3 regions of the Mesorhizobium sp. WSM4849 genome follow, and region 3 is predicted to be linked to each of the others. Evidence: predicted binding sites of a transcription regulator. Region 3 holds the regulator's gene; each other region holds the start of a gene.

Region 1 (7,118 bases), on a different contig from region 3:
CAACGTTCTTCGCCTGCTGCCGCCGCTCACCGTCACCGACGCCGAGATCCATGAGGCGCTCGACCGCATCCGTGCCGGTGCCCGGGGCCTGGCCGATGCCATCGCCGCGGCTGCCGCGAAGTAACAGTCGAAAGACCCCAAATGAGCCTTCGCCATTTCACTGATCTTTCCGCCGTTTCCGAGGGCGATCTGCGCTTCATGCTGGACGATGCCGTGGTGCGAAAGGCAAGGCTCAAGGCGGGCGAGCGGACAAAACCGCTCGAAGGCAAAGTGCTGGCGATGATCTTCGACAAACCGTCGACGCGCACGCGCGTGTCCTTCGACGTCGGCATGCGCCAGCTCGGCGGCGAGACCATCATGCTGACTGGCACCGAGATGCAGCTCGGCCGCTCCGAAACCATCGCCGACACGGCCAAGGTGCTGTCGCGCTATGTCGATGCGATCATGATCCGAACCACATCGCATGACCGGCTGCTGGAGCTGACCGAGAACGCCACCGTTCCCGTCATCAACGGGCTGACCGACGATACCCACCCCTGCCAACTGATGGCCGACATCATGACCTTCGAGGAGCATCGCGGTCCGGTCGCCGGCAAGACAATCGCCTGGACCGGCGACGGCAACAACGTGCTGCATTCCCTGCTGGAGGCCTCGGCGCGGTTCCGCTTCAACCTCAACGTCGCCGTGCCGGAAGGCAGCGAGCCGGCGCAGAAGCATGTCGATTGGTCGACGGCGCATGGTGGCAAGTTGCACTTCACCCGCTCGCCCGAGGAGGCGGTCCACGAGGCCGACTGCGTCGTCACCGACTGCTGGGTGTCGATGGGCCAGGAGCACCGTGCTCGCGGCCACAATGTCTTCTCACCCTACCAGGTCAATGCGGCGCTGATGGCGAAGGCAAAGCCGGACGCATTGTTCATGCACTGCCTGCCGGCGCATCGCGGCGAAGAGGTCACCGACGAAGTCATCGACGGGCCGCATTCGGTAGTGTTCGACGAGGCCGAGAACCGGCTCCACGCCCAGAAGGCGGTTTTGGCCTGGTGTCTGGGCGCTTGATCCGGGCCACCTTGATCCGGCACTGCGTGGTGCCTATCTCAGGCGCATCACGCAAATCGAGCGCGTTTCGACGCATGCGCCCCGGAGGGCGGCATGGCCGCGCCCTGGAGCTTTGTCATGTTGGAAACTCATCAATTGGCTGAACAACAACCCAAACTCGGCGAATTCGGCTACGCCGGCGACGATTATGTCGTGCCCTTCGAGGTCGGCCCGCTCGACGTGCGCGGCCGCACCGTCCAGCTCGGGCCGATGCTCGACGCGATCCTCAGCCGTCATGACTATCCCGAGCCGGTCGCTCGCCTGCTGGCGGAAGCCTGCGTGCTGACGGTGCTGCTCGGCACCTCGCTCAAGTTCGAAGGCAAGTTCATCCTGCAGACCCGCACGGACGGACCGGTCGATATGCTGGTGGCGGATTTTTCCACGCCGCATGCGCTACGCGCCTACGCGCGCTTCGACGCCGACCGGCTGGAGGCTCTGACGTCTGCCGGCGAAACTTCGCAGCAGACGCTGCTCGGCAGCGGTGTCCTGGCGCTGACGATCGACCAGGGCGCCCACACGCAGCGCTATCAGGGCATCGTCCAGCTCGACGGCGAGACGCTGGAGGAGGCCGCGCGCACCTATTTTCGGCAGTCGGAACAGATCCCGACCGATCTCAGGCTCACGGTGGCCAAGCTGTTGACGCCCGGCGTCGGCGGCGCCCGCGAGCAATGGCGTGCCGGTGGCATCCTGGCGCAGTTCCTGCCGCAATCGCCGGACCGCATGCGCGTGCCCGATCTTCCAGGCGGCGACGGCGATCCGCGCCAGGAGATCCACGATCCGGCCGACAATTCCTGGCAGGAACTGCTGGCGTTGCTTGGCACCATCGAGCCTACGGAACTGATCGACCCGACGATCGGCGCCGAGCGGCTGCTTTACCGGCTGTTCCACGAGCACGGCGTGCGCGTCTTCGGCGGCGTACCGGTTGCCGACCAGTGCTCATGCTCCAGGGAGAAGATCCGCGGCATTCTCGAAGGCTTCTCCGCCGACGAGATCAGGGACAGCAGCGAGGATGGCGGCATTCATGTCGCCTGCGAATTCTGTTCGAAGCAATATGACTTCGACCCGGCGGAGTTTGCCGCCGCGCAATAACGAGCGTCAGTGCTGCCTATCTGCCCGCTGGCATTCTTCCAATGGAAGTAGGAATCGCCAAATACCGAGTGCGGCGCCTTCGCAGAGTTTGGGTTCCTCGCCCCACGGAGTGGGGCACCCTCTCTCCTCCGCTTCGCGAGGGCGAGGAACCCAAGTGAGCGTCAATTGACGGTGCGCCGCGTGCCCGGCAGGTCGAGCGAAAAGGCGGGGATGGCGACATCGAACGTCTCGCCCCGCTTGTTGCGCATCGTGTAGTGGCCGACCATGATGCCGGATGGCGTTGAGAGCGGGCACCCAGACGTGTATTGATAACTGTCGCCGGGGTTGAGTTCGGGCTGGTCGCCGACAACGCCGGCGCCGCGCACTTCCTCGACCCGGCCGGTGCCGTCGGTGATGTGCCAATAGCGTGACAGAAGCTGCACGAATTCATCCGACTGGTTGTCGATGGTCACCTGGTAGCCCCAGACATAGCGGTTCTCCGACGGGTCGGAGCGATCTTCCAGATAGAACGGCCTGACCTGTACTTCGATGTTGCGCGTAACGGCGCTGTACATAGACTACTCCACAATATGTAGACGGAACTCTCGACGCTCTCCGCAGCTTGGTCAACGGGGTGCTTCCCGTCGCTGCCCGCCTGCTTTGCGCGCAGGTGCCGAAGAACAATGTCATTTAAGTGACACATGACAATGATGGTGTGCAGGGCCGGGCGACTCAGCATTCTGTCGAACTGTTGAAACGGCTTTCATGCGGCCGGTTTTTTCTGGAGTGACCAGATATCGATGGAATTGACAGTCACAGCCGCCTTGCTTTCCACAGCTCTGCTTCTTGTCAATCTCGCCAGCATCCTGCTCGCTTCGTTGAAGCTGAAGCGGCCTGGCAGGATCACGCCGGCAGCCGGCAAGGCGCCGCCGGTGTCGATCGTCGTGCCGTCGCGCGGCGTCGAACCGTTTGCCGAGGAAACGCTCGAGCGCGCCTTCTCTCTCGACTGGCCGCGCTATGAGCTCATCTTCTGCGTCGCCCATGCCGATGACCCGGTGGTCGGGCCGATCACCGACGCGATCGCCCGCTTTCCAGCCGTGCCGGCCCGGCTGCTCGTCGGCGACGACCGCATCAGCGGCAATCCGAAACTCAACAATTGCGTGAAGGGCTGGGAGGCCGCGCGCCACCGCTGGGTCATCCTTGCCGATTCCAACGTCCTGATGTCGAGGGACTATGTCCAGTATCTGATGGCGGCATGGCGGCCGGACACTGGCCTTGTCTGCTCGACGCCGATCGGCTCGCGGCCGGACGGGTTCTGGGCGGAGGTCGAATGCGCTTTCCTCAACACGCTGCAGGCGCGCTGGCAATATACCGGCGAGGCGCTCGGCCTCGGTTTCGCCCAGGGCAAGAGCATGTTGTGGAACAAGCCCATGCTCGACGCCAATGGCGGCATCCGTGCGCTTGCCGCCGAGATTGCCGAGGATGCCGCCGCGACCAAGCTGGTCAACGGGCTTGGACTGCGTGTCAATCTCGTCGCCTCGCCCTTCGAGCAGCCGCTCGGTTTGCGCACATTTGGCGAAATCTGGTCGCGTCAGGCCCGCTGGGCACGCCTGCGCCGCGTCACCTTCCCCCTGTTCTTCGCGCCCGAGATCCTGATCGGAGCGGCGCCACCGCTGGTGCTTGCGCTGGTTGCTGCAGCAGGCGCCGGCTTCAGCCTGTCGGCAACCGCCGTTGCCGTGCTGGTAGTCGCCTATCTCCCGGAATGCGCTCTCGCCTCGGCCAAGGGCTGGCACCTGTCGCTGCGCATGATCCCGGCGATGGTTGCGCGGGACGTGATGCTTCCCGCCATCTGGGTGCGCGGCTGGCTCAGCGGTGCCGTCGACTGGCGCGGCAACACGATGACCATCCACACCAGCGCCGGTGCGGAATTGGAAGAGACCCCGTCGGGCGCCTGACCGCGCTTGGCCTGACGATTCGAGCGAAGCTGTTCGGCGCGTATCCCTATCTGGCGGCTTTCAGTGCCTGCTCGATGTCTTCGAGCAGGTCGTCTGTGTCCTCCAGGCCGACGGACAGCCTGAGCGTGCCTGGCCCGATGCCGAGTTCGGCACGCGCCTCATCGCTCAGATTCTTGTGCGTCGTCGTCGCCGGATGGGTGATCAGGCTCTTGGCATCGCCGAGATTGTTAGAGATCAGCACGATATCGAGCGCGTTCTGGAAGGTGAAAGCCGCCTGTTTGCCGCCCTTGACGTCGAGGCAGATCAGCGTCGAGCCGCCCGACATCTGCTTCTTGACGACCGCCGCTTGCGGGTGATCGGCGCGGCCGGGATAGATGACGCGGGCGATCTCCGGCTGCTCGGCGAGGAAGTCCGCGATCCGGCCGGCACTTTCCGTCTGCTGGCGCACGCGCAGCGGCAGCGTTTCCAGGCCCTTCAGCAGCGTCCAGGCATTGAACGGCGACAGGCTGGGACCGGTGTGGCGGAAATAGTCGTGCAGGTTCTCGTCGATCCACTTCTTGTCCGACAGGATGACGCCGCCGAGACAGCGCCCCTGGCCGTCGATGTGCTTGGTCGCCGAATAGACGACGATATGGGCGCCGAGCTGCAACGGCTTCTGCTGTAAGGGCGTGGCAAAGACGTTGTCGACGATCAGCCGCGCTCCGATCGAATTGGCAAGTGAGGCGACGGCTGCGATGTCGACGACTTCCAGCGTCGGATTGGTCGGGCTTTCAAGGAAGAACAGCTTTGTGTTGGGCCTGACCGCCTTTTCCCAATTGGAGATTTCGGTGCCGTCGACCAGCGTCGCCTCGATGCCGTATTTCGGCGCCAGCGTTTCGACCACCCAGCGGCAGGAGCCGAACAGCGCGCGCGCCGCCACGATGTGGTCGCCGGCCTTGGCGCTGCACAGCAACGCCGCTGTGACCGCCGCCATGCCGGATGCGGTGGCGCGGGCATCTTCGGCACCTTCCAGCGCGCACATGCGCTTCTCGAACATGTCGACCGTCGGATTGGCATAGCGCGAATAGATGAAGCCCGGTTCCTCGCCCTTGAAGCGGGCTTCCGCCGCCTGCGCCGTGTCGTAGACATAGCCTTGCGTGAGATACATCGCCTCGGAGGTTTCGCCGAAGCCGGAACGCAGCGTTCCTGCATGCACGAGGGCGGTCTGAGGCTTCCAGTTGCGCTTGTTGCTCGTCATCACCTTGTTCCAAACACCAAAAATGGTCCAAACACAAAAAAACCGGCCGCGAAAGTCGCAACCGGTCCATACGGCCTTTCGGCCCGACGGTCCTTTAGCGACTTGTTTAACGTGGCTGCAAGCCGACCGGCCAAATCACCACGGGATAATGACCCTTTAGACCTGCACCGCGCTTGCGTCAATTGCCGGCATGATTAAGAGGTTGTACCAGCAGGTTCCGTGGCAAGGACCTGCAACAAAACGAGACCTCGCCCGGCCTTCGAGCGGAGCCAGACTTTGCGGCAGACAGGCATTCTTCCCGATCAGGACATTTCCGCGCTGTTCCAGTCGGGCGCTCTGAAATCGCCGCGCGCGCTTGATGCCGACCAGGTCCAGCCGGCCAGCCTCGACCTCAGGCTTGGCGACAAGGCCTGGCGGGTGCGCGCCTCCTTCCTTCCCGGCCCCAACCACAGGGTTGCTGAAAAACTCGACCGTCTGAAGCTGCACGAAATCAATCTCGCTGATGGTGCGGTGCTGGAGACGGGCTGCGTCTATATCGTGCCGCTGCTCGAGAGCCTGGCGCTTCCGGCAAGCATTTCCGCCTCCGCCAACCCGAAGAGCTCGACCGGACGGCTCGACATCTTCACCCGCGTGATGACCGATCGTGGCCACGAGTTCGACAAGATCGCTGCCGGCTACAACGGCCCGCTCTATCTGGAAGTCAGCCCGCGCACCTTTCCGATCGTTGTCCGCGCCGGCTCGCGGCTGTCTCAGATCAGGTTCCGCACCGGCAATGCGCTTTTGTCGGAAAGCGAGCTGCACGAATTGCACCGTGCCGAGACGCTCGTCGCCACCGAGCCACCGAATATTTCCGGCGGCGGTATTGCGCTGTCGATCGACCTCGATGGCGACAAGGACGGGCTGGTCGGCTACCGCGGCAAGCACCACACCGGCCTGGTCGATGTCGACAAGCGCGCGGCACAGGATGTCGTCGATTTCTGGGATCCGCTCTACAAGAGCGGCGCCGGCGAACTGGTGCTCGATCCGGACGAATTTTATATCCTCGTCAGCCAGGAAGCGGTGCATGTGCCGCCGCTCTACGCCGCCGAGATGACGCCCTTCGATCCGCTGGTTGGCGAATTCCGTGTTCACTATGCCGGTTTCTTCGATCCGGGCTTCGGCCATTCGGCGGCCGGCGGCACCGGCAGCAGGGCGGTGCTCGAAGTGCGCAGCCACGAAGTGCCGTTCATCCTCGACCACGGCCAGATCGTCGGGCGGCTGGTTTACGAGCACATGCTGAAGCGGCCGCAGGCGCTCTACGGCACTGATCTCGGCTCGCACTACCAGGCACAGGGCCTGAAACTGTCCAAGCATTTCCGCGTCGCACGCTGATCGCCGATTAAATCAGACTGTGCTTGCCTGACCTTGTAGGCCGTGCTTGGTTGTGCCCAACCGTCAAGGTGGTTGGAACCAAGGGAACAAGAAATGCAGATTTCAAGATGGATCGCATCGGCAGCAGCAGCTGCCATGCTGGTGATGGCTGCCGGGTCCATGTCGGCGCAAGCACAGGAAAAGTTGAAGATCGCCACCGAAGGCGCTTATCCGCCGTTCAACACCATCACCGCGGATGGCAAGCTCGTCGGCTTCGACATCGACATTGCCAATGCGCTTTGCGCTCAGATGAAGGTCGAATGCGAACTTGTCACGCAGGACTGGGACGGCATGATCCCAGCGCTCCAGGCCAGAAAATTCGACGCCATCATCGCGTCCATGAGCATCACCGAGGA
Region 2 (7,118 bases), on a different contig from region 3:
TACGGCTCGACCGGTTGCTCGCCAGCCAACTCGGCATCTCGCGATCGCGGGTTCAGGCCTGGGAAGAGAAGCGATTGCTGGTCGTAGGTCCTGACGGGGCCAAAGCCTTGCGCAAGCCGGCTCGAGCGGGAACGGCGATCCGCATCGAGCTCGTCGGTGAGCCCAACCGGGAAGCCATCATCTCGGCTGCCGGCGGATGAAACCACGAGGGAAGGAGCACACGAGTATTCCTAAGCTGTTTCCAAATCTTTGGCGTTTTTCGCTCGCTGAGACGCGCCAAGGAACCGCAAGGGAAGAGTAAGCATCGATAGATTGGGATGTGCCTTGCGCATCATTTTCCATGCGTATCGGTCTGCCTGCTTCTCTTGATCAGGGTCTTGTCCGAATTCGATATGCTGCAGCGCGTGGTGTCCTACCTCATGATAGAGCGTTTTCTCGATCATGAATCTCCGGACTGCGTTGCCAATCCTATGCTTGGATGGGCGTCGCCAGACAATCTCGATGACCGATACTGCCTGGAGATACGTCCCAGCGAATTCGGGCTCGGAGACTTCAGGAATTATGTAGAGTCGGGAAATGCCAACCAGATCGGCTTCAGGAACATTTGCGAGCCAACGCCCAACGTGCCGGGAGGCTTCAAAGCGGCTGTCGAGCTTGCCATGCTCCAGAACAAGGATTTCGCCAACCGAAGACCGCCGCCAGTCGTCCATTGTAAAGTGAATGATGCTGCGGAGCGCGGCACGCATAACGGGAGTTATCGGTCTCGCGAGCGAATCCGAAATGTACCGCCGGGATGCATCTTCATCGATGTCGTGCAGAGCAGTAGCGAGGCCCGCCACAAGCGTTGCGATTTCACGGTGGGAAACCTTGCCTAGATCGATCTTTGCAAGTTCATGCTCGATCGCTGGCAGTGCTGCATTGCCAAGTTCAACAAGATTCCTGTGAGCGACGAGCCTTCGCAGCATGTCATCTTGCATGAGGCTCCGGACGAGGTCCCGAACTGCATTTCGCACACCCGTTTCCTCGCCTCTACCCACAGCCAACTACCGCGGCGGGTAGCCCTGCCCACGCAGCGAGAACGTTTGTTGCGCCGCCTTCATCTCGTCAAAGATAAAAAACCTTACGCCGCGCCGACCACTTTCGCCGATTTCTCAAAACGCTTGCGCTCGTTCGGGTCGAGGTAGAGCTTGCGCAGGCGAATGGTCTTCGGCGTCACCTCGACCAGCTCGTCGTCCTGGATCCAGGCCAGCGCGCGTTCCAGCGTCATGCGGATCGGCGGCGTCAGCTTCACCGCCTCATCCTTGCCGGCGGCGCGGATGTTGGTCAGCTTCTTGCCCTTCAGCACGTTCACTTCGAGGTCGTTGTCGCGTGAATGGATGCCGATGATCATGCCCTGATAGACCTTGACGCCTGGATCGATGACCATCGGACCGCGATCTTCCAGGTTCCACATGGCATAAGCCACTGATTCACCCTGTTCGTTGGAGATCAGCACGCCATTGGTGCGGCCCGGCAGTTCACCCTTGTAAGGTTCGTAGGCATGGAACAACCGGTTCATGACAGCGGTGCCGCGCGTGTCGGTCAGCAGTTCCGACTGGTAGCCGATCAGGCCGCGCGTCGGCGCGTGGAAAACGATGCGCTGGCGGTTGCCGCCCGACGGGCGCAATTCGACCATCTCGGCCTTGCGCTCCGACATCTTCTGCACGACGACACCGGCATGCTCCTCGTCGACGTCGATAACGACTTCCTCGACCGGCTCGAGCAATTCGCCGTTGTCGCCCTGCTGCATGACGACCCGCGGACGCGACACGGCGATCTCAAAACCTTCGCGGCGCATCGTCTCGATCAGAACGGCAAGCTGCAACTCGCCGCGGCCGGAGACGAAGAACGAGTCCTTATCAGGCGATTCCTCGATCTTCAGCGCGACATTGCCTTCGGCCTCGCGCAGCAGGCGGTCGCGAATGACGCGGCTGGTCACCTTGTCGCCCTCGGTGCCGGCCAGCGGGCTATCGTTGACGAGGAACGACATCGTCACGGTCGGCGGATCGATCGGCTGCGCATGCAGCGGCTCGGTCACCGACGGGTCGCAGAACGTGTCGGCGACGGTGCCCTTCGACAGGCCGGCAATGGCGACGATGTCGCCCGCCTGCGCTTCATCGATCGGCTGGCGCTCGAGCCCGCGGAAGGCCAGGATCTTCGAGATGCGGCCGGTTTCGACCTGGGTGCCGTCATGATGCAGCACCTTGACCGCCTGGTTGGATTTCAGCGTGCCGGATTCGATGCGGCCGGTGATGATGCGGCCAAGGAACGGATTAGCTTCCAGGATGGTGCCGATCATTCGGAACGGGCCGGGGTGGACGGTCGGCGCCGGCACATGCTTGATGACGAGGTCGAACAGCGGCGCCAGACCCTGATCCTTCGGACCTTCGGGGTTTTCCGACACCCAGCCGTCGCGGCCTGAACCGTAAAGGATCGGAAAGTCGAGCTGATCGTCGGTCGCGTCGAGCGCTGCAAAAAGGTCGAACACTTCGTTGACCACCTCGACGTGGCGGGCGTCCGGCCGGTCGATCTTGTTGATGACGACGATCGGCTTCAATCCGACCTTGAGCGCCTTGCCGACGACGAATTTGGTCTGTGGCATCGGCCCTTCGGCGGCGTCGACCAGCACGATGGCCGAATCCACCATCGACAGGATGCGCTCGACTTCACCGCCGAAATCGGCGTGGCCGGGAGTGTCGACGATGTTGATGCGGGTATCCTTCCAGTCGACCGACGTCGCCTTGGCCAGGATGGTGATGCCGCGTTCCTTTTCCAAGTCGTTCGAATCCATGGCGCGTTCGGCAACGCGCTGGTTGTCGCGGAACGAGCCGGACTGCTTCAGGAGCTGGTCGACGAGGGTGGTTTTTCCATGGTCGACGTGCGCGATGATCGCGATGTTACGAATTTTCATGTTGTGGTCTCGGGAGCGTTGCAGGCAGCAGGCCAAAAGGCGCTGCCTCTTTCGGTTGGGCGGCTCATACAGGGTTTTTCGCAATTGCGAAAGAGGAGGCGTGCCACCAAATACATGGTCACCAAATCTTAAGCGTCTTGGTGTGAAATGGAATTATTAACCAAAGCGGAACCTTTCACGGTCGGGACAGTTCAAATTTCATGAGCAATACGGGCATCAGATACCGGCCAATCGCATGGGCTGCCCTCGCCGTCCTCCTTGCGGTAGGCGCAGCACAATCCGCCGCGACGTTGAAGGAAACACGGCCCGCCCTGCCGTCCGACACCCGAACGGCGGAGCAGTGGTTTGCCGATGCTCCCGATGGCGTCGACCCGGTGGTGACCGGGCCGGTTAGCGCTGCCTTCAAGCAGAGGCAGGAGGCTGCCAACTGCGACAGTGCTGTTTGGCCGCAAATTCCGACCGTTTGCTATCCAGATTAGAGGTCTTGCCAACGCCGGCGCGGCCCGTCATCCGCCTGCCGGCACCTTCTCCCCGTGAACGGGGAGAAGCCCGCTGCGCGAAATGTCGGCTCTCCTTCTGCAACGTTCGCGATTAGCGAAATCTTCGATGCGGCCCACTTTCTCCCCGTTTACGGGGAGAAATGCCCGGCAGGGCAATGAGGGGCAGCGCGACATCACCCAAGCCTGATACAAGGTGACCCAGTCCCCTCACGCCGACTGCACCGGATCGAGCGTGACCTTGTAGAGTTCATTGTCGTCGCGATCCATCAGCCGCACCGTCATCTGTTCAGTGGCGCCGTCGATATCGACGAGGCCGAAGAACTGCAGGCCGGCCGACGGTGGCAGGTTCTGCCCCTGCTCGGCGGTTGGCGCCTTGATGAATTTCAGCTCCGGGCCGAAGGTCATGTCGAAATCATTGGGTCCATAGGTGCCGGCATGGAGCGGACCCGAGATGAACTCCCAGAACGGACTGAAGTCCTGGAACTGGGCCTTGTCAGGATTGTAGTAATGCGCCGCCGTGTAGTGGACGTCGGCGGTCAGCCAGACAGTGTTGGTGATACCGGCATTCTTTATATAGCGAAGGAGGTCGGCAATTTCCAGCTCGCGGCCCTTGGCCGGGCCATTGTCGCCATTGCTGATGGCCTCGGCGCCGGCCTTCTTGGTGGCGTCGTTCCAGACGACGAGACCGAGCGGCATATCGGCGGCGATGATTTTCCAGGTCGCGTTGGAGGTTGCCAGTTCGCGCTTCAGCCACTTCGTCTGCTGTTCGCCGAGAATGCGCGATTGCGGCGTCACCGTATCCTGCATGCCAGGGCCGTTGGCGCCGCGATAGGAACGCATGTCGAGGAAGAACACTTCGAGCAGCGGCCCGTAGGCGATCTTGCGATAGACGCGGCCTGGTTCCGACGGCTCGTAGCGGATCGTCGTCATCTCGTGGAAGGCGCGTGCCGCGCGTGCCGCCAGCACATGGATGTTTTTTTCCGAGTAGCGGTCGTCGGCGCTCAGGTCCTTCGAATCCGACCAGTTGTTCACCACCTCGTGGTCGTCCCACTGGTAGAAGGTCGGGCAGATGGCGTTGAGCCCCAGCACATGCCCATCCATCAAATTGTATTTCCACTGACCCCGGTACTCGTCCAGCGTCTCAGCTACCTTGCGCTTTTCGTCGATGAGGACGTCGTTCTTCCACTTGCCGCCGCCGGGAACGTCGACCTCGTCCTTCATCGCGCCGTCAGCATAGATGGTATCGCCGGAATGCAGGAAGAAATCGGGCGTATGCTTGCCGATCGTGGCATAGGTCTTCATGCCGGTATCGTCGATGCCCCAGCCCTGGCCGGCGGTATCGCCCGACCAGGCGAACCGGATATCACGCTTCGAGGCCGGCGCCGTGCGGAAGCGGCCGACGATCGGCTCGGAGACGGCGTTGATGTCGGCGAGATCGGCCGCGATCATGCGGTAGAAGATGTCCTGGTCGGAGGCGAGGTCGGTGAGCAGCCGCTTTACCGTGTAATCGCTGGCCGGCGACGTATCGAGCGGCGCAAGGCGCAAGGCGTTGGCGAAATTTTCCGTCGACGACACTTCGAACATGACACGCGAAGGGCGGTCGGTGCGGGTCCACACCACGCCGCTGGTTGCGTCGACATCGCCCGACTGGATGCCATGGGTGAAGGCGGGCCGCTGATTGGCGCGCGAATAATAGGGAAGCGCTAGGCCCGATACGCCGACGAGGCCAGCGGCGCTCGCGGACGTGACAAAGGCGCGCCGGGTCATCGAAATCTTGTTCATGGCTGTCTCCTGGATGGCGTTGAACGGCGCCGCCAAGCTCCAGCCTCAATGTTTCAGGCACATCTCGAAACCATGAAGGTTTCGTAACAATCGACAGGAGGAAGGCTAGGTCGCGCAGACGGCGAATCTGCCGATCTCCCCCCTCGTGGGGGAGATGGCCGGCAGGCCAGAGGGGGTCGTCTCGCGTGGAGCGCCGACCTCCTGTGTCTGCGATAAGGGGACGAGCCCGGTCGGACCGACCCCCTCTGGCGCTTCGCGGCCATCTCCCCCTCGAGGGGGGAGATTAGCGCTCAGCCGCCACAGCCCTAAGCCGCCTGCGGGTTCGGCGCGAAGGCCGGACGGCTGGTGTTGATCAACAGCGAGATGCAGGCTGCGGCTATTGCGGTCATGCCGGCGATGAGGAAGGCAAGCTCGTAATTGCCCTGCAATTCACGCATGGTGCCGCCGAAGAAAGCGGCCGCCGCCGCACCCACCTGATGGCCGGCGACGATCCAGCCGAAGACGATCGGCCCGCTGCGATCGCCGAACGCCTCGTTCGACAGCCTGAGCGTCGGCGGCACGGTGGCGATCCAGTCCAATCCGTAGAGCACGGCGAAGATGATCAGGCTGGTCGACGAGAAGCCGGAATAAGGCAGGTAGATCAGCGACAGGCCGCGGATGCCATAATAGACGCCGAGCAGCTTGCGCGGATCGAAACGGTCGGTGAGCCAGCCTGACAGCGTGGTGCCGATCAGGTCGAAGATGCCCATCAGCGACAGCAGGCCGGCGGCTTGCACTTGGCCGATACCCATGTCGCCGCAAAACGCGATCAGGTGCGTGCCGACCAGTCCGTTGGTGGTGAAGCCGCAGATGAAGAAGGTGGCGAACAGGTACCAGAACACGCGCGTGCCGGCGGCACGGCGCAGCGTGCTGAGCGTGTGCGTGAGGAAATTGCCCTGCGAAGCCGGCGGAACCGGCGGCACGTCATCGGCGTCCGCACCGTAGCGTACCATGCCGATCGAAGCCGGACGCTCCGGCACCAGCAGCCAGACCAGCGGCACCAGGCAGGCGGTGGCGACCGCAATGGCGATGGCGACAGGCTTCCAGCCGCCCAACTGGGCGAGCGCGGCGAGCAGCGGCAGGAACACCAGCAGGCCGGTGGCGGCGGAGGCCGACATCAGTCCCATCACCAGGCCGCGATTGGTCTTGAACCAGCGATTGACAATGGTGGCGCCGAGCACCGTGGCGACCGCGCCGGAACCGACACCCGAAAACACGCCCCAGGTGAGAAGCAGGTGCCACGGCTCGGTCATCAACAGGCTGAGCGCCGTCGAGCCCGACATCACCACCAGCGACGCCAGCAGCGTGCGGCGCAGCCCGATCCGTTCCATCAGTGCCGCGGCAAACGGCCCGGTCAGGCCGTAGAGGAAGATGCCGATCGCCGCGGCGAGCGAGACGACGTCGCGCCGCCAGCCGAAACTCTCCTCCAGCGGCAGCATCATGACAGCCGGCGCCGACCGCAGGCCCGCCGCGATCAGCAGGCAGAGGAAAATGACGGCGACCACGACGAAAGCGTAGCGCTGGCCAAACGGGCGGGATTGGACTATCATGTTACTGACCGGTACGTTGCGATGCGCCGAAGTATACGTACCGATCGGTAACATTGTCAAGCAGGCAACACCGTGTCGAGAATCAAAAGCATTGAACCAGCGATCAAAGCGGATGAAGTAGCCCCACCGCGCGCCGGCGAAAAAATCCTTCGCGTTGCCCGCGACCTGTTCTACCGGCAAGGCATCAGGGCAATCGGCGTCGACGAGATCGTGCGGCGCGCCGGCGTCACCAAGCCCAGCCTCTATCGCAGCTTTCCCTCCAAGGACGAATTGGCCGCCTCCTATCTCCGGCAATAC
Region 3 (7,118 bases):
GATCGAGCCACGCGGCCCGCCACCCATGAGCTGGAATGTGGCGTCGAGCGGCGCGACGGTGCGCCCGCTCGTCATCAGCCACGCCATGCCGCGCCAGATCAGCAGGCCGCCCAGCGTCACGATGAAGGCCGGAACCTCGAGATAGGCGATGATGAAGCCCTGGAGCGCGCCGATCATGAGGCCGAGCGCTACGCCGGCAGCCAGTGCGATGATCCATATCCAGGGATTTCCAAGCTGGAAGCCCATGACCCGGATGAGGAATTCGGCCTGCGCGACGCCCATCACCATGCCGATCACACCTTCGACGGAGCCGACCGAAAGATCGATGTTGCGCATCACGATGACCAGCACCATGCCGGTCGCCATGATCGCGACCGAGGAGGTCTGCACCGACAGGTTCCAGAGATTGCGCGGCGTAAGGAAGAGCCCGCCCGACAGGATGTGGATTCCAACCCAGATGACCAGCAGCGCGCCGACCATGCCGAGCATGCGTATGTCGAGCTCGGTTGCCTTGAGGAAGCGGCCGACGGGGCTGAGCTCGGATTCACGCGCCCGATCGGCAGCTGTATCGGCGGCCGGCGTGTTGGAAGTCGCGTCGGTCATGATGTCCTCCCACCGGGTTGCCGTCTGCCGCGGATGCCGGAAGCAGCTTGGAAGTTAGCCGCGAGAAGCGGAAAAACAATTCTTTCTGAAAAAACGCCGCGGCGTGAAGCCGCGGCGTTTCAGGCTTCTTGCGAAGGCCGGATCAGTTGCAGACCGGGACAGTGCCCGCTGCCACGCCGGCGCAGACCTCTTCCTTCTTGATCCAGCCCGCGTCGATGACGACGTTGAGATTGTCCTTGGTGATGGCAATCGGCGTCAGGAACAGCGACTTGACGACATTGCCGCCCGGCGTGGTGAAGTCCTTGACGTCCGCAATGTCTGTCATCTGCTTGCCGTCGGCCAGCTGCGAGGCGATCTCGGCAGCGTTCTTGCCGAGCTCGCGCGCGTCTTTCCACACCGATACGGTCTGCGTGCCGAGCGCGATACGGTTCAGCGCGGCATAGTCGCCGTCCTGGCCCGACACCGGCACGGATCCGGCCAAGCCTTGCGCCGTCAGCGCCGCGACGACGCCACCGGCGGTGCCGTCATTGGCAGCAACCACGGCATCGACCTTGTTGTCGTTGGCGGTCAGGAACTGTTCCATGTTCTTCTGAGCGTTGGCGGGAAGCCAGCCGTCCGTATAGGCCTCGCCGACATTCTTGATCTTGCCGCTGTCGATCGCGTCCTTGAGCACTTCCATGGAGCCGGCGAACAGAAAATCGGCATTCGGATCGGCGCCCGAGCCCTTGATGAAGACGTAATTGCCTTCCGGCGCCACCTTGAACACTTCGCGGGCCTGCATGCGGCCGACTTCCTGGTTGTCGAAGGTCAGATAGAACACGTCCTTGTTCTCGATCAGCCGGTCATAGCCGACGACCGGAATGCCTTCGTCCAGCGCCTTCTGCACCGCCGGCCCGATGGCCGAGGCATCCTGCGCAAGGATGATCAGCGCGTTGGCACCCTGCGAGATCAGGCTCTCGACGTCGGTCAGCTGCTTGCCGGGATTGGACTGTGCATCGGCGGAAATATACTTGTCGCCGGCGGCCTCAATCGCCGACTTCATGGCGGCTTCGTCGGTCTTCCAGCGCTCTTCCTGGAAGTTCGACCACGAAACGCCAATGACCTTGTCCTTGGCCTGTGCGACCGACGCGAGCGTCAGCGACATGGCGACCCCCGCCAGCATGGCGGCTGCGAATCTCTTCATGATTTTCCTCCCTGCGCCGCGTACGGCGCGACCAACTGGCCCGAAGGCCGGCACAAAGGCCCCTATTTTTTCGAGGCTCGAAAAAATACTGGTCCAACCGCGAAGCGCTGTCAACATCAATTCCGATGGATTTTGATGTCCCTGCCGACTTATTTCGAGCCTCGGAATAAATAATGACAGGGTCCGCTGCTTCTGCCACTATTTGTCGGACATTACCGACGGCCTCCGATTCATGAGCGGCCGCGGCAATAGGGAGGAAGCAAAAGAATGTCGGTTGGAATCCGTCATGACGATTTGCGCCGGCGTAACCGGGCGATGGTGATTTCTGCGGTACGCCGGGCCGGCCAGCCGTCGCGGACCGAGATCGCCGCAACCACCGGCCTCAGCCATTCGACCATATCGGCGATCTCTTCCGACCTGATCCAGGAAGGCATCCTGACCGAGAGCAAGGCGAGCGAGACCGTTTCGATGAAACGCGGCCGACCGCAGGTCGGCCTCAGCCTCAATCCGGAAGCCGCTGCGGTATTGGCGGTCGTGTTGTCGCTGAATTTCCTGTCGGTCGCTGTCATCGATTATGCCGGACAGGTCGTCGCCGAGGAACAGCGCCGGCTGGACACGCTGACCATGTCGCGCGACGAGCTGATCGACGAATGTGTCGCCATCGTGCGGCGCCGGATCGAAGACCCCGACCTCGACGTCCAAAGCGTCGCCCGCATCGCGCTGGCGATCCAGGGCATCACCGATTCGCATGCGCGCGCCATGTTGTGGTCGCCGATCACGCCGCAGACGAACATCGCCTTCGCCGACATTCTGGAACGCGAGTTCGGCATCCCGGCCATCATGGAGAACGACTGCAACATGATGGCCGTGGCGCTGCGCTGGCGCGACCCGGATCGCTACCGCGACGATTTCATCGCCATCCTGCTCTCGCACGGCATCGGTATGGGGCTGGTGCTGAAGGGCGAACTGTTCACCGGCACCCATTCCTCGGGCGGCGAATTCGGCCACATGATTCATCGGCCGGGCGGCGCGCTTTGCCGCTGCGGGCGGCGCGGCTGCGTCGAGGCCTATGCCGGCAACTACGCCATCTGGCGCAACGCAAGGCAATTGAGCGAGAACGCAGAGCCGGTCGCCGATGTCAGCGACGCCGAGATGCAGGCACTGGCGGCCCGGGCGCGTCAGACGGACGGACCGGAGCGCGAAGCCTACCGCAAGGCCGGCGAAGCGCTCGGCTTCGGGCTTGGCAGCCTGTTCGCGCTGATCGATCCGGCGCCGGTCGCCATGGTCGGCGCCAGCGCTGCCGCCTTCGACCTGATCGAACCGGCCCTGCGCGAGGCCATCGCCCAGACCGCCGGCGGCCAGCATTCGGGTTCGATTTCCTTCGACACCGAGACGAACGAGCTGCCGCTGATCCGCGAAGGCTGCGCCTTGCGGGCGCTGAGCTTCGTCGACCAGGAGATTTTCGCGCCGGGCGCGCAAGGGAAGTCCGGCACGATCAGGAAGGACGTGGCCTGAGTCCGAAGGCAAGGAACAAAGGCGGAATGCGACTTGGGGATGTGTTGAGATTCAGGTCAGGCCGCGCCGGGCTCGAAGACGGGCGCGAGCCGACCAGACTGGGTGAGTTCCGAGAACCGGAACGGAGCGTACTTTTGGGTACGTACCGGAAGCGCAGGAAATCGCCGGTCGCAGGCCGGCATCACCTGAATATCAGCTAGTCTTCCCTGATCGCATAGCCCGCACCGCGGATGGTGCGGATGACGTCGGGCATGCGACCATTGTTGACCGCCTTGCGCAACCGGCCGACATGGACGTCCACCGTGCGCTCGTCGATGTAGATCGTCTCGCCCCAGACATTATCGAGCAACTGGCTGCGCGAGAAGACCCGACCTGGGTGCCGCATCATGAATTCGAGCAGCCGGAATTCGGTCGGCCCGAGCCGGATCTCGCTCTTCTTGCGATAGACCCTGTGCGATTCGCGATCGAGCATGATGTCGCCGACCTTCAGCACGCTGGACAGCACTTCGGGCTTGGCGCGGCGCAGCAGCGCCTTGATCCTGGCCATGAATTCCGGTGTCGAGAACGGCTTGACCAGGTAGTCGTCGGCCCCTGTCGAGAGGCCGCGCACCCGGTCGCTCTCCTCGCCGCGTGCGGTCAGCATGATGATCGGCAGCCGCTCGGTTTCGGGGCGCATCCGAAGGCGTCGGCAAAGCTCGATGCCGGAAACCGCCGGCACCATCCAGTCGAGCACCAGAAGATCGGGCACGTTTTCCTGCAGCCGGATTTCGGCCTCGTCGCCGCGCGTCACCACCTCGACCTGATAGCCTTCGGATTCCAGATTGTAGCGGAGGAGGACGCCCAGCGGCTCTTCGTCCTCCACCACCATGATGCGTGGCGCGATCATCGACCGGTCACCCCCGTCATGTCGCCGGCGCCGACATCGTCGTTTCGTCGAGCTTCGGGCGATCCGCCGGCAATTGCTGCCCGGTCACGACATAGTAGGCGTTTTCGGCGATGTTGGTGACGTGATCGCCGATACGCTCGAGATTCTTGGCGCAGAACAGAAGATGCGTGCAGGCGGTGATGTTGCGCGGATCCTCCATCATGTAGGTCAGGAGTTCGCGAAAAACCGCCGTGTATTTCACGTCGATCTTCTGGTCGTCGGCGCGCAGTTCTTTCAACGCGCCGGCATTGCGCGACACATAGTGCTCGACCACGCCGCGGAGCTGCACAAGAACGAGATCCGCCATCGCGTCGATACCGTGCGAGAGATTACGCGGCGTGGCGCTCTGCCCGACTGCGCTGACCCGCTTGGCTATGTTCTTGGCCAGGTCGCCGATGCGCTCGAGATCGCCGGCCATGCGGATTGCGCCAACCACGGCGCGCAGATCTTGCGCCATCGGCTGCCGCTTGGCGATCAGCGTGATCGCACTATCGTCGAGTTCGCGCTGCCGCGCATCCATGATGGCGTCGTCCGAGACGACGCGCTGCGCCATCGCATTGTCTGATGCAAGCAACGCGCGGATCGAGGCTGCGACCATCGCGGCGGCGAGCTCGTCCATATCGCGGATCAGCCTGTCGATGTGCTCCAGTTCCTCGTCGAAAGATGCGACGGTGTGTTCACCCATGATACTGTCCTCGTGTTCGAAATTCGCCGCCGGACCGCTCAGCCGAACCGGCCGGTGATGTAGTCCTGGGTGCGCTTGTCGTCGGGGTTGGTGAACATCTTGTCGGTCGCGCCCTCCTCGACCAGATAGCCGAGATGGAACATCGCCGTGCGTTGCGACACGCGCGCTGCCTGCTGCATCGAATGGGTGACGATGACGATCGTGTAGTTCTGGCGCAGTTCGTCAATCAGTTCCTCGACGCGGGCGGTGGCGATCGGATCGAGCGCCGAACAGGGCTCGTCCATCAGGATCACTTCCGGCGATACGGCGATGGCGCGCGCGATGCACAGGCGCTGCTGCTGTCCGCCGGAGAGACCGGTACCCGACTCGAGCAGGCGATCCTTGACCTCGTTGAACAGGCCGGCCTTCTTCAGGCTCGATTCAACGATGCCGTCCAACTCGGCCTTGCTCCTGGCCAGGCCGTGAATGCGCGGACCGTAGGCGACGTTTTCATAGATCGACTTCGGAAACGGGTTCGGCTTCTGGAATACCATGCCGACGCGGGCTCGCAGTTCGACGACATCGATCTTCGGGTCGTAGACATCTTCGCCGTCGAGCGTGATCTTGCCGCTCACCCGCGCGATATCGATGGTGTCGTTCATTCGGTTCAGGCACCGCAGGAAGGTCGACTTGCCACAGCCCGATGGGCCGATCAACGCCGTCACCTGGTTCTCGCGGACATCGATATCCACATCGAACAGAGCTCGCTTCTCGCCGTAATGAACAGAGACCTTTTCGCCCTTCATCTTGATCGAAGGGGCATTGGTTCCGCTGCTCAGTTTCTGTTCGACGCCAGCTTCCGTCATGATGTTCATATCCTCTACTCCTTACCAGCGCCGCTCGAAGCGCCTGCGCAGTATCACCGCGATGGCGTTCATGATGACCAAAAACAGCAGCAAAATCAAAATCGCCGCCGAAGTCTTCTGCTGGAATCCAGCTTCCGGGAAATCCGCCCACATGAATATCTGCACCGGCAGGATCGTCGCGGGATCGGTGAAGCCGCCGGGAATGTCGACGATGAAGGCGACCATGCCGATCATCAGCAACGGCGCGGTTTCGCCCAGCGCATGCGCCATTCCGAGGATGGTGCCGGTCATGATCCCCGGCATCGCCAGCGGCAGGACGTGATGGAATACGGTCTGGACCTTGGACGCTCCGATGCCGAGCGCCGCCTCGCGGATCGACGGCGGCACGGCGCGCAACGAAGCGCGCGAGGCGATAATGATGATCGGCAGGGTCATCAGCGCCAGCACCATGCCGCCGACCACCGGGGCTGAGCGCGGCATGCCGAAGAAATTCAGGAATACGGCAAGTCCAAGCAGGCCGAAGACGATCGAAGGCACCGCCGCCAGATTGTTGATATTCACTTCGATGATCGTCGTCAGCCGGTTCTTGGGGGCAAATTCCTCAAGATAGATCGCCGCCGAAACGCCGATGGGGAAGGCGATGGCGAGCGTAACGATCATGGTCAGGAACGATCCGACGACCGCGCCCCAGACACCGGCCAGTTCCGGCTCGCGGCTTGCGCCGGTGAAGAAGAAGATCGAGTTGAACCGGCTTTCGATCAGGCCGGCGCTCTTCAGCGTGTCGAGCCAGACGATCATCTTGTCGGAAATCTTTCGCGATTCTTCCGGCGTGTCGATGACGCGCAGGAATGCCTGGCCGCTCGCGGCGGGCGCCGTGCTGTCCAGCGCCTCGATCACCGTGCCCTTTGCGACCGCCGTCCCGTTGGCCCCAGGCGACAGCGCGGTCAGCTTGACCGTACCGCCATTGAACGCGACCAGCAGCGACGACGCACCGCTCGTCAGCGTGAGCATACCGTTTTCGCCCTCGGTCGCACCATTGCCACGCGCCAGCGTCAGCATGGCGTCGTCGCCGAAGGTCAGATCGATGTCGCCGCTGGTTTCCGAAGGGGTGACGCTTGTCGAAATCGCTTCGTCCGAACCGACGTCGGCAAGCAACCCCTTGAGATAAAGGTCGGCAAAATCGTCAAGTGGAACCGCATAGTCCACCGTTCCTCCGAGCATCGCCGGATCAGCCGCAATATCTTTGCGCAGGAAGACGCCTGTGCCGGTGGAAATCAGTCCGCGCAGCAGGCGCTTGTCCTGACGGCTCGTCACATCAGGAAATTTTGCCGTAAGCGCTTCCTGGGCGATGGCGTCGTAGTT

Evidence for each region. Region 3 encodes PhoB, which activates phosphate uptake and scavenging genes when phosphate is short. Its sites were predicted from a motif close to TGTCATNNANCTGTCAT; they were not measured.
Region 1: AC0L3L_RS01170 (ceramide glucosyltransferase) is a predicted target of PhoB. The motif match lies at 2,845-2,861, and genes of this name have one in related genera.
Region 2: AC0L3L_RS33805 (alkaline phosphatase D family protein) is a predicted target of PhoB. The motif match lies at 5,305-5,321, and genes of this name have one in related genera.

What each region holds. Positions count from the first base shown of each region.
Region 1 is NZ_JBVVPW010000001.1:249,986-257,103, forward strand. It holds gene AC0L3L_RS01150 (acetylornithine transaminase) at 1-124, shown strand, start outside; gene argF (ornithine carbamoyltransferase) at 142-1,053, shown strand; gene AC0L3L_RS01160 (Hsp33 family molecular chaperone) at 1,147-2,181, shown strand; gene apaG (Co2+/Mg2+ efflux protein ApaG) at 2,343-2,735, opposite strand; gene AC0L3L_RS01170 (ceramide glucosyltransferase) at 2,961-4,115, shown strand; gene AC0L3L_RS01175 (O-succinylhomoserine sulfhydrylase) at 4,162-5,352, opposite strand; SAM riboswitch at 5,427-5,504, opposite strand; gene AC0L3L_RS01180 (2'-deoxycytidine 5'-triphosphate deaminase) at 5,629-6,723, shown strand; gene AC0L3L_RS01185 (ABC transporter substrate-binding protein) at 6,817-7,118, shown strand, end outside.
Region 2 is NZ_JBVVPW010000050.1:11,694-18,811, reverse strand. It holds gene AC0L3L_RS33820 (DUF1062 domain-containing protein) at 1-200, shown strand, start outside; gene AC0L3L_RS33815 (hypothetical protein) at 231-977, opposite strand; gene typA (translational GTPase TypA) at 1,121-2,950, opposite strand; gene AC0L3L_RS33805 (alkaline phosphatase D family protein) at 3,658-5,232, opposite strand; gene AC0L3L_RS33800 (MFS transporter) at 5,538-6,821, opposite strand; gene AC0L3L_RS33795 (TetR/AcrR family transcriptional regulator) at 6,903-7,118, shown strand, end outside.
Region 3 is NZ_JBVVPW010000004.1:66,478-73,595, reverse strand. It holds gene AC0L3L_RS05460 (sugar ABC transporter permease) at 1-603, opposite strand, end outside; gene xylF (D-xylose ABC transporter substrate-binding protein) at 746-1,786, opposite strand; gene AC0L3L_RS05450 (ROK family protein) at 2,054-3,301, shown strand; gene phoB (phosphate regulon transcriptional regulator PhoB) at 3,498-4,187, opposite strand; gene phoU (phosphate signaling complex protein PhoU) at 4,204-4,911, opposite strand; gene pstB (phosphate ABC transporter ATP-binding protein PstB) at 4,950-5,765, opposite strand; gene pstA (phosphate ABC transporter permease PstA) at 5,778-7,118, opposite strand, start outside.